2 regions of the Exiguobacterium sp. SH0S7 genome follow, and region 1 is predicted to be linked to the other one. Evidence: riboswitches for the same ligand, from Rfam matches in the RefSeq annotation. Region 1 holds a riboswitch; the other holds the start of a gene.
The links. A riboswitch is a leader RNA that binds a small molecule or an ion and turns the genes downstream of it on or off. The one in region 1 is predicted to bind S-adenosylmethionine.
Positions count from the first base shown of each region.

Region 2: another riboswitch for S-adenosylmethionine. It lies ahead of EVJ22_RS08900 (2,3-diketo-5-methylthiopentyl-1-phosphate enolase); the one in region 1 lies ahead of EVJ22_RS00315 (MetQ/NlpA family ABC transporter substrate-binding protein).

Region 1 covers NZ_SJVA01000001.1:53,779-61,302, forward strand. Annotated here, with positions in the region: gene EVJ22_RS00285 (hypothetical protein) at 1-407, opposite strand, end outside; gene EVJ22_RS00290 (hypothetical protein) at 417-1,718, opposite strand; gene EVJ22_RS00295 (DUF302 domain-containing protein) at 1,823-2,206, opposite strand; gene EVJ22_RS00300 (Spx/MgsR family RNA polymerase-binding regulatory protein) at 2,381-2,776, shown strand; gene EVJ22_RS00305 (methionine ABC transporter permease) at 2,807-3,469, opposite strand; gene EVJ22_RS00310 (methionine ABC transporter ATP-binding protein) at 3,441-4,475, opposite strand; gene EVJ22_RS00315 (MetQ/NlpA family ABC transporter substrate-binding protein) at 4,485-5,306, opposite strand; SAM riboswitch class I at 5,384-5,487, opposite strand; gene EVJ22_RS00320 (iron-containing alcohol dehydrogenase family protein) at 5,529-6,545, opposite strand; gene EVJ22_RS00325 (aminotransferase class I/II-fold pyridoxal phosphate-dependent enzyme) at 6,542-7,524, opposite strand, start outside.
Region 2 covers NZ_SJVA01000004.1:143,146-150,669, forward strand. Annotated here, with positions in the region: gene EVJ22_RS08885 (1,2-dihydroxy-3-keto-5-methylthiopentene dioxygenase) at 1-52, opposite strand, end outside; gene EVJ22_RS08890 (methylthioribulose 1-phosphate dehydratase) at 66-683, opposite strand; gene EVJ22_RS08895 (2-hydroxy-3-keto-5-methylthiopentenyl-1-phosphate phosphatase) at 680-1,330, opposite strand; gene EVJ22_RS08900 (2,3-diketo-5-methylthiopentyl-1-phosphate enolase) at 1,327-2,481, opposite strand; SAM riboswitch class I at 2,553-2,655, opposite strand; SAM riboswitch class I at 2,861-2,963, shown strand; gene mtnK (S-methyl-5-thioribose kinase) at 3,045-4,199, shown strand; gene mtnA (S-methyl-5-thioribose-1-phosphate isomerase) at 4,196-5,230, shown strand; gene EVJ22_RS08915 (GNAT family N-acetyltransferase) at 5,340-5,822, opposite strand; gene EVJ22_RS08920 (VOC family protein) at 5,902-6,282, shown strand; gene EVJ22_RS08925 (winged helix-turn-helix transcriptional regulator) at 6,311-6,616, opposite strand; gene EVJ22_RS08930 (lactoylglutathione lyase family protein) at 6,734-7,225, shown strand; gene EVJ22_RS08935 (zinc-binding dehydrogenase) at 7,228-7,524, shown strand, end outside.

The DNA.
Region 1 (7,524 bases):
CGTGCGGTCTCGTCTTTCAAAAACTCCGGTCTTGCATCCAGCTTGACCGCCCGATATCCCTCAACGTGGTCCGACTTACACAGCGCGTAAACGGCATCACCTTCGACGAACGATGTCTCATTGAAGGCGTATGTTTCAGTATCGGGCTCAGTGAAAGGCATTCGGCTTGCAAACGTCACGCCAAGTAAGGATAGATGGTCCTCCTCGATATCGTTGAGTAACTCGCCTTGTTCACAATAGGTCAACATGTCCTTGGCCTTGATTGCCTGCACTTCAAGGTCATGTGTGATGTGCTCTGCCGTCCAATGGGCCTCGACAACATCATATCGGACTACTTCTTGGTCCCGGGCGCATCCTGCAGCCAAAACGAATAGCGATAGACAGATTCCTAATCCGAACTTTTTCATCAGTTCACCTCAATTCTTCGGTTTCTTCTTCAAGTCGGGGAAGTAGGACAAGAACGTCTCCGCCCCTTCGCTCGTCAGTTTATACGTTTCCTCAGTAGATTGGTCCGTCACGTAGATATCCAGTTTCTTCGATCGCTGTTTATAAGTCACCTTGAATTCCTGACCTTTGAGCCCGTCGACGATCGTTAGAAGCGGATAGTCGCCCTGATCGCCTACACGTTTCGTCGGCTCGGCGGAATCGATTGCTTGAATCAGATCATCCATCTCGTTGCCGGCCGCACGCAACACAGCGGGATAGGATACTGTCGATTCGTTGTCAAACGGTTCCTGATGGAGATACACGAGCGGCCCGGTCACAATCGGCATATACTCCTCGTTAGGATGTGTCTCGAGCGTCTTTCGTTCATCAGTGGACAACAGCTTTGCGGCACGATATGTGATGCTTGCTGTCTCGGTCACCGCTTCTCCGTCGCGGGTGTAACTGAACTCATATAACGGATAGGTCTTATTCGGCACGAGTTCCGTGTCAAGCGGGAGTCTCTTGACGACGAGGTCGTCATACGTCGGTTCTTCTTTCGTTGGATCATTGATTGTATGTAACGGACTGACCGAAACGTAAAGGTCAGCAAGTAGTAATAACACGTATGGTTTGGCGTCACGCGAATCATAGCCAATGGCTAATTTGACATCTTCCACATCCGCCATCATCGGTTCGAACGCGAACAAAGGGAATTGGCTCGGCCGATCCCCGACGGTCAATTCGATCTCTCCGTGGATCGCAGGAGAAAACGCCATGACCGTATCGGGAAACGGCTCGATTTCATTCCCGGCCTCTGTCAATTCATCAGCATTTTGCACGGCGAGGCGAGCGGCTTCGTCTGCTGGACGGACAGACGGATAGTGCCGAATCGAATGACCCGCAGTCAAATCGACGAACTCCGGGAATGCATCGACCATTTCCACTGAATAATGTGGTGAGGCCATATCCCGACACATCGCATAATTTTCGTCCCCTTGTATGTATGTCACGGCTTTAAATCCATATTCCCAACCCGTGTCCGTCATCGGATGGCGGCTCGCCACGACCGTATCGAACACAGTCAGGTCGCCCTTCAACTCGGTCGTCAAGTCCCCAGTGCAGGCCGCGAGCGTCTCACCGGCCGATTCGAGCACCACTGGTTGTTCTAGTGAATATTTGCTGACGGTCCAATGGGCGTCGACATACGACAAGTTCACGACGTCTTGTTTCTCTTCACCACACCCGGCCAACAAGCTCGTGGATATTACAAGTAAACCGACTAACTTTTTCAAATTATCCGCCCCTTGAATTTTATTATCTCCAATTTTACCATTATATTACTTTGGAGAGGGTATGAAAAACCCGCCCATGAAATTGGACGGGTGCGATGAATCGATTAGATGCTGTTATCGATGGCGCGTGTCAGTCTCGTCTCGACATCCAGTGCGATGGACTGGAGCGACTCGTCCTCGATCAATTCGATCAGTTTCGTCGGTTTCGGCATGCCGACGTGGGTCGCCCCGTCTTTCGTGAAGACGGCGAGCTTGCACGGCAGGAAGTAGCCGCCCTCACGGTGCGCCGTGATGACTTTCTTGGCCTCTTTCGGGTTGCACACTTCGAGGATACGATAGTCCCCGTCGATGGCTTCACCTTTCTCTTTGAGCGTATCACTCAAGTCGAAATCCCACAGCACGCCGAACGCTTCGTCCTTGAGCGTCGCTTTCAACTTCTCGACCACTGCTTCGACCGACTGATCCGTCTTCACCGTATAATCAAACATGTAAGCCCCTCCTTGTTTGTTGTCTCTCTCGTCATGTACCCGAACTCGCTTGAAACGAATCGTTCCGACGATTTCGAAAAAAGTATATGTGATTTGAAACATATTCTACGCCGAACCCGTATAATCGAGAGACAATAAAGTAATCCAACCTTAGGAAAAGGAGAAGTGGTTGTCGTGACGGTCACCGTATTCACGCATACAAGCTGCAGTTCTTCCCGCAAGACGCTCGATTGGTTACGCGAACAGAATATCCCGTTCATCGAGAAGAAATTGACCGACCAAGGAATGTCGTTCACCGAGTTCAAGGAGATGCTCCGGCTCACCGAAAACGGGACGACCGATCTCTTGTCTGTCCAAAAAAGTGTCTACAAACAAGCGGCCGACCAGCTCGACGAGATGTCGCTCCGCGAACTGTACAGTTTTGTCGCGACGCATCCGCAGATCTTGAAGAGTCCGATCGTCGTCGATGACAACCGGATCCAGATCGGGTTCAGCGAGAAAGAGATCCGGACGTTCATCCCCCGGCATAACCGGATCGCCGACTTGAAACGACTATTAGACAAACAGTAAGAGCGCCGCAAATTTTGCGACGCTCTTTTGTCAGGCTTTCTTTAGCCGGGCCGCCAAGCGGTTGCCGAACGATTGGATCGACTGCACGAGCAGGATCAAGACGAAGATCGTCACGTACATGACTTCCGGCTCGAACCGGAGATGCCCGTACTGATAGGCGATATCTCCGAGTCCGCCCGCACCGACGAGACCCGCCATCGCCGTCGCACCGATCAGACCGATCGTCGCGATCGTCAGACCGAGCACGATCGACGACCGCGCCTCACGGATCAATACGTACCAGATGATCTTACGCGTCGAGATGCCCATCGCCTCGTACGCCTCGACGACGCCGCGATCGACTTCGAGCAGTGCCGACTCCATCAAACGGGCGATGTATGGCGCCGTGAAGACGATGAGCGGCAACAGCACGCCTTGGACGCCGATCGTCGTCCCCATGATGAAACGGGTGAACGGCAAGATGAAGAATAGCAGAATGATGAACGGGATCGAGCGGACGACGTTGATCACGCTCGACAATGCCCCGTAAAAGTAACGGTTCGCGAGCCGTCCATTCGGCCGCGTCAAGACGAGGAGCGTCCCGAGCGGCAAGCCGATCAGTGTCGAGATGACGAGCGCGATGCCGGTCATCGTCAGCGTCTGGATCGTGCCCGTCCAAATCAAGTCACCCCATTTTTCCCAAAACTGCAGCATGGTTCGTCACCTCCTTTACTTTGACGCCGCTCGCTTCAAGGTAGCGGACGGCTTGGTCGGTCTGTGCCCGGTCCCCGTCGAGATGGACGAGCAAGTTGCCGACGAGACCGCCTTTCAGCTTTTTGATCCCGCCCCCGATGATGTTCGGCAGCAGGCCGAACCGTTTCGTCAGCTCGGCGAGGACGGCCTGTTCGGTCTGGTGACCGATGAACGACAAGTTGACGAGCGTCCCGTGCGAGCTCAACACGTCGACGACTTCTTTCGGGACGTCGAGGTTCGCTTTCAAGAAGCGGCGCGTCGTCGGATGCTGCGGGTCCGAGAAGACGTCGAGGACGTCGCCTTCTTCGACGATCTTGCCGGCGTCGATGACGGCGACCCGGTCACAGATGCGCTCGATGACTTCCATCTCATGGGTGATCAAGAAAATCGTCAGACCGAGCTCGCGGTTGATCTCGAGCAACAGATCGAGGATCGACTCGGTCGTCTCCGGGTCGAGCGCGCTCGTCGCCTCGTCACTGAGCAGGATGTCCGGCTCGTGCGCCAAGGCCCGGGCGATGGCGACGCGCTGTTTCTGGCCGCCGGAGAGTTGCTCCGGGTAATGTTTACGGTGATCGGTCAGTCCGACGATATTGAGATACTTGTCGACCCGCTCGCTGATCGAGCGTTTATCGAGTCCTTCTAGGCGGAGCGGGATGGCGACGTTGTCTTCGACGGTCGCCGTCTTCAGCAGGTTATAGTGCTGGAAGATCATCCCGATGCGGTGACGGAGCTTTGATAACCCTTTTTTGTCGAGCGTCGTGATGTCTTGTCCCTCGATCTCGACTTGACCTGACGTCGGCCGTTCGAGCAGATTGATCATGCGGATTAGCGTGCTCTTGCCGGCGCCGCTCCGTCCGATGATGCCGAAGATCTCACCTTTTTCAATCGTCAGCGAGACGTCGTCGAGTGCCGTGACGGTCCCTTTGTTCACCGTGAACGTTTTTGAGATCTGTTTGAGTGCGATCATAGTGCCTCCTTAAAACGCCGGGACGATCGAGCCGTCGAACGTCTCTTCGATGAACGTCCGGACCTCGTCCGAGTGGTAGTAAGATTTGAGTGTCTCGACGACTTCATCGTCTTTGTTGTCGGTACGGACGACGACGTAGTTCGGGTACGGGTTGTCGACCGTGTCTTCATGGAACAACGCGTCCTCATTGATCGATAGGCCGGCACCCATCGCGAAGTTCGTGTTGATGGCCGCGAGCGCGACTTCCGGGAGCTGGGTCGGGAGCTGTGACGCCTCGAGCTCGATGAATTCGAGGTTGAGCGGGTTCTCGGCGATGTCACGTTTCGTCGCCTTGTCCGTCAATCCTTCTTTCAAGGTGATGAGTCCGGCCGTCTCATACAGGCGCAGCGCCCGAAGTTCGTTCGCCGGGTCGTTCGGGACGGCGACTTTATCGCCCTCCTTCAACTCCTTGATGTCCGTCAGCTTGTCCGAATAGAGCCCCATCGGGAAAGCGACCGTCTTGAACACGTCGTCGATCTTATAGCCTTTGTCCGCCTTCTGCAGCTCGAGGAACGACAGCGTCTGGTAACTGTTCACGTCGAGACTGCCTTCGTCGAGTGCGGTGTTCGGCGTGTTGTAGTCGTTGAACACCTTGATGTCGAGCTCGAGGCCATCCTCGGCCGCGAGTTCTTTTACTTTCTCGGCGATCTGCTGGTGCGGCCCACCCGTCACGCCGATCGTGAGGGCTTCTGTGCTGAGCGATTCGCTCGCGTCCGATTGGCCGCACGCCGACAAGGCGATGGCCGCGAGTAGAGATGTTCCTGCGAGTACTGTTTTCTGTTTGATGTTCATGAATGATTCCTCCTCCAAAATAAAAGCCCGCTACTCATAAAGAGTGGCGGGCACGACAAGTCAAAGACAGTCGGACACGCTCATCTCCCAGACGTTTCGTCTGTTGGAATTAGCACCATGATCATTACGATCTGGTTGCCGGGTTTCATAGGGCCAGTCCCTCCACCACTCTTGATAAGCTATCGGTCTTATTTAATTGTTATCATCTTACTTTTAATTCTTTTATTTGTAAACAGAAAATACTAAATTTTCAAAAATTATTTTCAAATAGTCAATATCGAGCGTTACGGGTGAACGTTGCAACTCGGTCTCGACCCGGACCGCGTCGACCAGTTGCGGTATGTCGGCCGGCACGAGTCCGAGCGTCTCAAGTGACGTCGGCGCGCCGATCCTGGCGAGCCACGCCTCTAAATATGGGGCGTCAGACGAGCCACGCAACCGTTCTTGGACAAGGAGGCCGAATCCGACCTTGTCGCCATGTAAGAACGGGTGGGTCGACTCGAAGCGGCTGAGCGCGTTGTGAACGGCGTGGGCGACGGCAACGCGTGTCCCGGCGTCCCCGAAACCACCGACGGCGCCGCCGACGGCGAGGATGTGATCGACCGCGAACCGGGTCTCTGGCCCATACGCGGTGAAACTGGACTCACTCAAGTCGAGTTCGACGAGCCGGCCGCATTGCTCGGCCAAGGCGAGACCGGTGTTGACGCCGGCGTCAGGCGAACTGTCGCCGCTCAAATAGCGGGCCTCGTAAAACTTGGCGACCGTGTCGATGACGCCGGCCCGGAAGTAGTCGTACGGCGAGTCGGTCACGACCCTTGCGTCGACGATGACCCGCTCGATGACGACGCGGAACACGTCGTAGCGGACGTATGCCCCTTGCTCGTCATAGATGACGCTGAGCGGCGTGAAGGCGGCACAGTTCGAGGCGAGCGTCGGGATGACGATCAGCGGGACACCTTGCCGGTAAGCGACGAGTTTCGCCGTGTCGACGAGCTTACCCCCACCGATGGCAATGAGGACGTCCACATTTTTCAAACGGAGCCGTTCGACCTCAGCGTCCGTGCATTCGCCGCCGAACAGCGATGTCGGATAGGCAGTGATCGCTGGCAGGACGCGCTTGACGACGTCAAAACCGTTCTGTCCGCGCAGCACGTGAGCACGACGGCCATCGATCAATTCATCGAGCCGCTCGAGCGCGTCATCCGCATGGTCGTACTCGAGCACGGCTTGGCGGATCATGCCCGGACCTCTTCATACGTCGCAAACAGTTTCTCGATCCGCTCGACGGCCTCGTCGATCTTCGGCTCGGCGGAGACGAGCCCGAACCGGACGTACCGCTCGCCTTCTGAGCCGAAGAAATAGCCCGGCGTCACGGCGACCCCTGCCTCGTGGAGCAGCTTATGGGAGAACGATTTGGCGTCCCCGTCCGGCACTTTCGCCCAGACGAAGAACGAGCCACTCGGGGCCGTGATGTCCCATCCGGCCTGACGTAACCCGTCGACGAGCCGGTCGCGGCGGGCCTCATACAACCGTGACAAGTCGTCCCGGAGCGAACGCGGTGACTCGAGCGCGGCGATGGCCGCCTCTTGGATGGCCGAGAACACGCTCACATGGACGTGGTCCTGGTACGTGTTGATCGCCTCGATGATGTCGCGGTTGCCGACGGCGAAAGCGACCCGCCAGCCGGACATGTTGAACGCCTTCGACATCGTATACACCTCGATGCCGATGTCTTTCGCACCCGGCGCCTGCAGGAAGCTCGGCGGGACGTGACCGTCGAAACCGATGCTGCCGTAGGCGAAGTCGTGGACGACCATGAGGTCATGCTTATTCGCGAACCGGACCGTGTCGTCAAAGAACGCGGGCGACGCGACGGCGCCGGTCGGATTGCTCGGGTAGTTCAAATACATGAGTCGCGCCCCCTGCGGATCGAGCGTCTCGTAATCAGGAAGATAGCCGTTCTCTTCCCGGAGGACGAGGTCGTGGACGACCGCTCCGGCGAGACGTGCCCCCGAGATGTAGTCCGGATAGCCCGGGTTCGGTAGCAACATGCCGTCACCTGGTTCGAGCACACATTGCGGGAGCGTGATGAGTCCCGACTTGCTGCCGATCAAGATGGCCACTTCGGTCTCGGCATCGAGCGCGACGCCGTATTCGGTCTGGTAGAATGTCGCGACCGCTTGCTTCAGGCGCGTCTGTCCCCGGAACGGTCCGTATT
Region 2 (7,524 bases), on a different contig from region 1:
CAGATTGGTCGACGAGACGTTCTTCAGTTTGTTGGAAATAGACAGTTGCCATAGAAAGTTCCTCCTTATGAATGGACGCCTAAGGCGCGTAGTTTTAACGTGTAGCTGAACAAAAATTCGTATGCTTCTAAATAGCGCTTCGCCGCATCCGGCGTCTCGCCCCAGACCGTGATGCCGTGATTACGGATGAGGACGGCACCGGCGTTTGAATGGACGTGAGGCGCGAAGGCGGCCGCGAGCGTCGGGATGTCGGCATGATTGTCGATGATTGGGACCCGGACGACCGCGTCCTCTTCCCAATACCCGAGTGCCTTGATGATCTCTTGCCCCGTGAAGACGACCTCACCGTTCACGGCGTGGAGCTCGGAGATGACGTTGTTGTCGACTGTGTGCACATGGAGTGAACACGCCGCCGCGGTCTTGTTGAACACCTCGACGTGTAGCAGCGTCTCAGCGGACGGTTTGCCAGTTTGTTCGCCAAGCAAGCGACCGGCCGCGTCGACGAGGACGAAATCGTCCGTGGTCCGTTTTCGTTTATCGCGTCCGCTCGCCGTGACGAGGAAGGTCAGCGGGTCGTCGGAGACACGAATCGCCAAATTGCCACTCGTTCCTGGGAACCAGTCGCGCGCGGCGAGTTCGTCTTTAATGTCGGCGAGTTCAAGCCAACGTGCGGTCACGCTCATACGTGCACCTCCTTCATGTGATGGGTGATGTCGTCGAACGTCTCGAACGGGGCGTAGGCGATGCCTTCCGCTTCACAGAGCGTGATGAGTTGCCCACGGGCGTAGACGAAATCGGCCCGTTTGGCGATCTCGAAGTCGGTCACCGAGTCACCGATGACGATCAAGCGATCAACGGGATCGACGATCGTCCGGGCGATTGTCGGTTTGCAGCAACCACAATCATTCGTACAATGCGCGTCACAGGCGTAGGGCCAGTCGACGCGTACCGTCTCGTCCGAGAAGTCGGCGACGTTACAGTAGATGTGGTCCGGCGCGACGTGGTCTTGCAAGATCGGGTGCACGAAAAAGTCCATGCCGCCGCTGACGACGTCGAACTTCCAAACTTGTTGCCGGACTTCTGCCAAAAACGTCGAGAACCCTGGGCGCAAGGTGATGCGGTCCAGCAAGTAGTCACGGTACGCCGAAGCGTCAGCGCTCGGCAACAGCTGGAACATCTGTCCGACCCCGGAGCGGATCGAGATGTCTTGAGCGAGCACGTCGTCTTTGAGCGCGTGCCATTCGGGCGGTGCGAACGCCCGCATCAAAGCGATGATGTTGTCCTCGGCCGTGATCGTCCCATCGAAGTCACACAAGATGTGAATCGTCATTGTTTTGACCACGCCTTTAGCGCGGACTCGAGCTCGTTCGTCTGGCTCGCCACGCCTAATACTTGCTCAATCGCTTGTCGGAACGCCCGGGCCCCGGCAGCCGCGCCGTCTGGGTGACCGTGGATGCCGCCACCGGCGTTGATGACGACGTCTGTGCCGAAATCACGGATGATGTCCGGGATGAGCCCCGGATGGATGCCGGCCGACGGGACCGGTAGAATCGGCTTCGTCCAGTGCGGCCGAGCACTGCCATCCCGAATCGTGAACGCCTCATCAGGCGGTGTCGCAAGTGAACCGTATGGGGACGGGAACAGCGTCAAGTCGGCCCCCGCGAGGCGGATCAATTTTCCGAGCAAGAGCGAGTGGCTGATCGAGCCGGTCAAGGCCCCGGCGAACGCGGGATGCGCCAAAATCGGGACGTTAATTGTTGGATCGCTCGCGAGTTCGCGGAGTGTGTCGAGCCCGTATGTATAGACGTTGAACAACAGTGCCGTCGCGCCCGCCTCGATCAAGCGGAGCGCTTGGTCACGCAGCCCGAACACCGGACCGCTGAGCGTGATGGCATAGAGCGAACGTTTCCCGGTCGTTTTGAACTGTTCTTGGATGACGGCCGCTCCGATTTTAGCTCGTTCAAGCGACGGAGTGAGCGGGTTGTCGTATAGGATTTCATCATCTTTGACGATGTCGATGCCGCCGGCGAGCTGGTCTCGAAGTTGCTGTTCTAAGAAGCGTAAATCACGGCCGATGATCCCTTTAAAGATGCTCATGACGAGCGGGCGATCATGTACGTCGAGCAACTCACGAACGCCTTGAACACCGAACTTTGCTCCGGGGAATTCAGATGCAAGCGTTTCGGGTAACGTCAAGTCGATCAAGCGTACCGAGTCATCGAGCGATAATTTCCCGAACGTCGTCGTCAAGATGGATGAGAAGTCGGGCGTGACGTTATGGAGCGGATAACGGATTGTGAAGCGGCTCGTTGTTTCCGTATGCGTCGTTGAGACGACCTCGCCCCGATACGCCTTTAATTGTTCTTGCTCTAGGTGAGGCAGTTCCGTCCACGTGCCGACGGTCAGTTCGAGGGCGATTTTCTCGGCGACAGTCGCGACGCGGTCCGTCCGGCTGATTTCATATGTGGCAGTAATACTCATGTTCGTTCCTCCTTCCGGTCAAACAAAAAATGACCCCATGCCGAGGCAAGAGGTCATCATAAAAAAATGAACTCTTATCTCTCAGCTTACGCTGCAAGAATTAGCACCGTGCCCAATCGGGTCGGTTGCTGCGACATCATCGGGCTTGTCCCCTCCGTCTGCTCTTGATAAGAATGTATTTTGAAGTTGTGAAATTTAATTGAATTTTGTCACACAATATCCGGTTCGTCAATTCCTTTTTTTGAGAAAAAAAGTTTGAGTTCGTTGTTACTATATATGCATAAAAAAAGTGACCGTTGCTCCAGCAAATTGCCGTTGACAAAGGTGGGGTCGAGTCCGTAATATTCATCACAACAAGTTCACACAATCGAATACGACACTCTTATCGCGAGTTGGCAGAGGGAATTGGCCCGATGACGCCGCAGCAACCGACCAGTAGGCACGGTGCTACATCCACCAGACATACGTCTGACAGATGAGAGGAACATCCGTTACGGCTGTGCCTCTTTCTCGCGGAGAAAGGGGCTTTTTTTGTGGGGAATATACCGAAAGGGGAAACAGACATGGCTTATCAACCATTTACAGAACAGACAGTCGTCGAGCACGTCAGAACGTTAGGGTTACTCGAAGACGGGGGCATCGCGCATTGTGAGGAGATCGGGGACGGCAACTTGAACCTCGTCTTCCGCATCCGTCAAGGCGAAACGAGCCTCATCGTCAAGCAGGCGCTACCGTATGCGAAAGTCGTCGGCGAGAGTTGGCCGCTCACACTTGAACGGGCGTGGATCGAGCAGCTTGCGTTGCGCGAATTCGCCAGTGTCGTCCCGCGTTTCGTCCCGGTCGTTCTCGGCAGTGATCGGACGCTCGCCTACACGATTTTAGAGGACCTGTCCGACTTTGATATCGTCCGGACGGGCTATTTGGAAGGGAAAGCGTATCCTGAACTCGCCCGTCACATCGGTGAGTTTTTAGGGCAGACGTTGTTTGAGACGTCCGACTATGCGGCCGGCCCAATCGAGAAGAAGCGGAAAGAACGGGATTATTACAACCCGGAACTGTGCGACATCACTGAAAAACTGATCTTCACCGATCCGTACAAAGATGCCGAGTCGAACAACATCGAAACCGCGCTCCGTCAGGACGTCGAAGCGCTTTGGCGTGACCAGAAATTGAAAGTGGAGGTCACGAAACTGAAAGTCGGTTTCGTCACGAAACACGACGCGCTCTTGCACGGGGACTTACATACAGGCAGCATCTTCGCGACGCAACAAGAGACGAAAGTCATCGATCCAGAGTTCGCTTTTTACGGACCGTTCGGCTTTGACATCGGGCAAATCGTCGCCCATTTGACGCTATCGACGTTCCATGACCCACTCAAACGGTTCGAGCGGTTCACCGACGTATTGACGGTATGGGAGACGTTTGAAAAGACGTTCCGGACGAAGTTTGAGACGGCGGTCGAACCGTTCAACACGGACGGGTTCGTCGATGAACTACTTCAAACCATCTTTAGCGACACGATCGGCTATGCCGGATGCGAACTGATTCGCCGCACCATCGGCCTCGCAGGAGTCAATGACCTCGAGACGTTACCGGAAACGGTCCGGCTCGAGCGGAAACGGGAAGCGCTCACGCTCGGCACGACGCTCATTAAACAGCGCCACGATGTCCGGACAATCGATGAATTAGTGACGCTGTTAGCGGGGGTACGCGTATGACAGTCCAAAACATTCGCTTCGAACCGTCCCGGGACGAGCTCGTCATTTTAGACCAAACGTTACTGCCGCATGAGGAGCGGTACGTGACGATCGCGACGCTCGAACAGGCGGAGCACGCCATCGAGACGTTACAAGTCCGAGGCGCGCCGGCCATCGCCTATTTCGGCGCATTCGTGCTCGCGAAAGAAGCGGTCCGCCTCCAGGATGACCCGGACTTCACACGCCGGCTCGACCTCGTCGGCCGTCGATTGATCGCGACGCGACCGACGGCGGTCAATCTGCAAAACGTGATCGAGTCACTTCTCGGGCTGAACGTCGGCGTCGACTTTGAAAGGATCGCGACCGACATCAAACATCGGGCCATCGCGCTGTTCGAGCGAGACGTCGACACGTATCGGGCCATCGGGGAGCATGCGCTCACGGTGCTGCCAGCAGGGGGGAACGTCTTAACGATCTGTAACGCCGGGGCGATCGCGACGTCGCGTTACGGGACTGCGCTCGCTCCGTTTTACGTCGGGAAAGAGCGAGGTATCGCGTTTAACGTCTTCGCTTGTGAGACGCGGCCGCTCCTCCAAGGGGCACGCCTGACCGTCTGGGAGCTCGACCAGGCCGACATCGATGTCACGCTCATCACCGACAATATGGCCGCTTGGACGATTCAGGCGAAAGGGGTCGACGCCATCATCGTCGGCGCTGACCGCATCACACGGACGGGTCATGTCGCCAATAAGATCGGCACGCTTCAGCTCGCCGTCCTGGCTAAACATTACGGGATCCCGTTTTACGTCGCGGCCCCGCATTCGACGTTCGATTTGACGGCGGACGATGTGATTCAAATCGAGGAGCGGAGCGCGCTAGAAGTGACCCATATCGGCGGACAACCGACGGCGCCGGTCGGGATCACCGTCTTTAACCCGGCGTTTGACGTCACACCGCCTGAACTGATCACCGGACTCATCACCGAAGCGGGCGTGTTCGAGCCGAATGAAGCAGTGATCACACACCATGTAGGGGGAACGGTTCACGTGTGAAACAGCAGCTCCGTGCTTGCCCGAACGATGAAGTGTGACCGTCTTGGTATGAGACGGGAATGGCCAGATTTACTTAGTCGACAAAGGCACCGGGCAGCAAAAAGCGCCCTCAGAATCTATCCTGAGGGCGCTTTTTGCGTTCTAATGCGATGAAGTCGAACGTACTCCCGTTCGTGTCTTGTTGAAATGAAGCCACTTGTCGAAACCCGCAAGCTTCATACACGCGAATCGCCCGCGCGTTGAACGTGGCAACCGACAAGGTGATACGATTTGGGTCGAACTTGGCTTCGACGAAAGCAAGAATCGAGGTGACGAACGCTCGTCCGGTCCCGTTTCCGGTCAGACCTGGCTTCATGCCTAAACCGAGGTCAATCGTATCGGCGTCTGTTTGATGCACGCTAACGAAACCGACCAGTTCGCCATCGTTCGTGATGGCGAATACCGATTGCCCTCGTTGTTCGGTGTCTAAAAACTCGGCCAAGTCGTCTTCGTCAGCCTCCATATCGTAAAAAGCATACTCTCCATCGTAATGCCAGGTGAAAGCAATCGTTTCTGCCTGCGCTTGTGTCATCAAAGCGAACTTATACGTCATAGTGATTTCCTCGTTTCAAAAGGATAGATAGGTGCTACACTTTCGATAGTACCATCAATTCAAGAAGTGAGGTGACCACATGGGAATCAAACTAGATATGGTCGGCATCGTCGTCGAGGATATGAAGCGCGCGCTCGACTTCTATCGGCTGCTCGGCCTGTCGATTCCAGTATCAATGAACGGGGAAGCGCACGTTGAAGTTGACGAAGGCGGCGTCCGGCTCGCCTTTGACACAGTCGAGGTCGCGGAGTCGGTGTATGGGGAATGGAAACCGGCATCGGGGCATCGGGTCGAGCTCGCTTTCCTGTGCGACAGCCGTGAAGCGCTCGATACACTGTTTGAAGCTATCTTCAAACAAGGATACGTGATTCATCGTGAGCCGTGGGACGCGTTTTGGGGACAACGTTACGCCATCGTCGTCGACCCAGACGGGAACCTCATCAGTCTATTCGCGTCATGACAAAACCCTCGCCGGACTTGGCGAGGGCTTATTCGTCTCGGGTTTCGCCCCAAGAGCAGAGCGCCTTCATCGCTGGTTGCAGGCTAAACGCCTCCTCGGTGAGGGAGTATTCGACGTGGAGCTGTTTGTCGGTCGAATAGTCGTCGCGTCGGACCATGCCGAGCTGTTCGAGTTCGCGCAGTTGGTCGGTCAACACTTTGCGGCTGACATCGGGGATGGCGCGCTGAATCTCCGAGAAGCGGCGCGGGCCGGTCTCGAGCGTGCAGTACACTTGTGGACGCCATTTACCGCCGATGATGTCGAGCGCCTTGTTGACGGGGAACGGGGTCGTCATGTTCAGTTCGCCTCGCTTTCGGGTAGTTACTTCAATGTGCGTACTTTTTTTCTTGCTACGATGAAGGTATCTTATCGTTATCGACCCAAATGAGCAACCAAAAAGGAGCGGATCAATTTGACTTATCCACGTACATTCTCACATATCGGGCTATCAGTCCCCAGTGTGACGGAAGCAGTGAAGTTTTATGAAGACGTGATGGGCTGGTATACGATCATGAAACCGTCGGACGTCGTTGAGGATGACTCACCGATCGGCGTCATGTGCACCGAAGTGTTCGGCCCGGGCTGGGGCAAGTTCCGCATCGCCCACATGTCGACCGGTGACAAAATCGGCATCGAGCTGTTCGAGTTCCCGAACAACGAGAAACCGGAGAATAATTTTGAGTTTTGGAAAACAGGCATCTTCCACTATTGCGTCCAAGACCCAGACATCGAAGGGCTCGTCGAGAAGATTGTCGCCCACGGTGGCAAACAACGGATGCCGATCCGCGAGTATTACCCGGGCGATAAGCCGTACCGGATGGTGTACTGTGAAGATCCGTTCGGCAACCTCGTCGAGATCTACTCGCATTCGTATGAACTGACATATTCGGAAGGAGCATACTAATCATGAAAGCATGGCTACTTGAACAACCTGGCTTAGAAAATATGAACCTCGGGGACATCGAACGACCGACCCCGGGAGCGGGCGAACTGCTCATCAAAGTCGAAGCGGTCGCCTTGAACCCGGTCGACTATAAAGTCGGCACGAACGGCAACCCGAACTGGGCATACCCGCACATCCTCGGCGTCGACCTCGTCGGCGAAGTCGTCGAAGTCGGCTCGAGCATCGCGAACATCATCACCGGCTCCCGCGTCGCCGTCCATACGAGTCTTGCGAACAACGGAGGTTTCGCCGAGTACGCT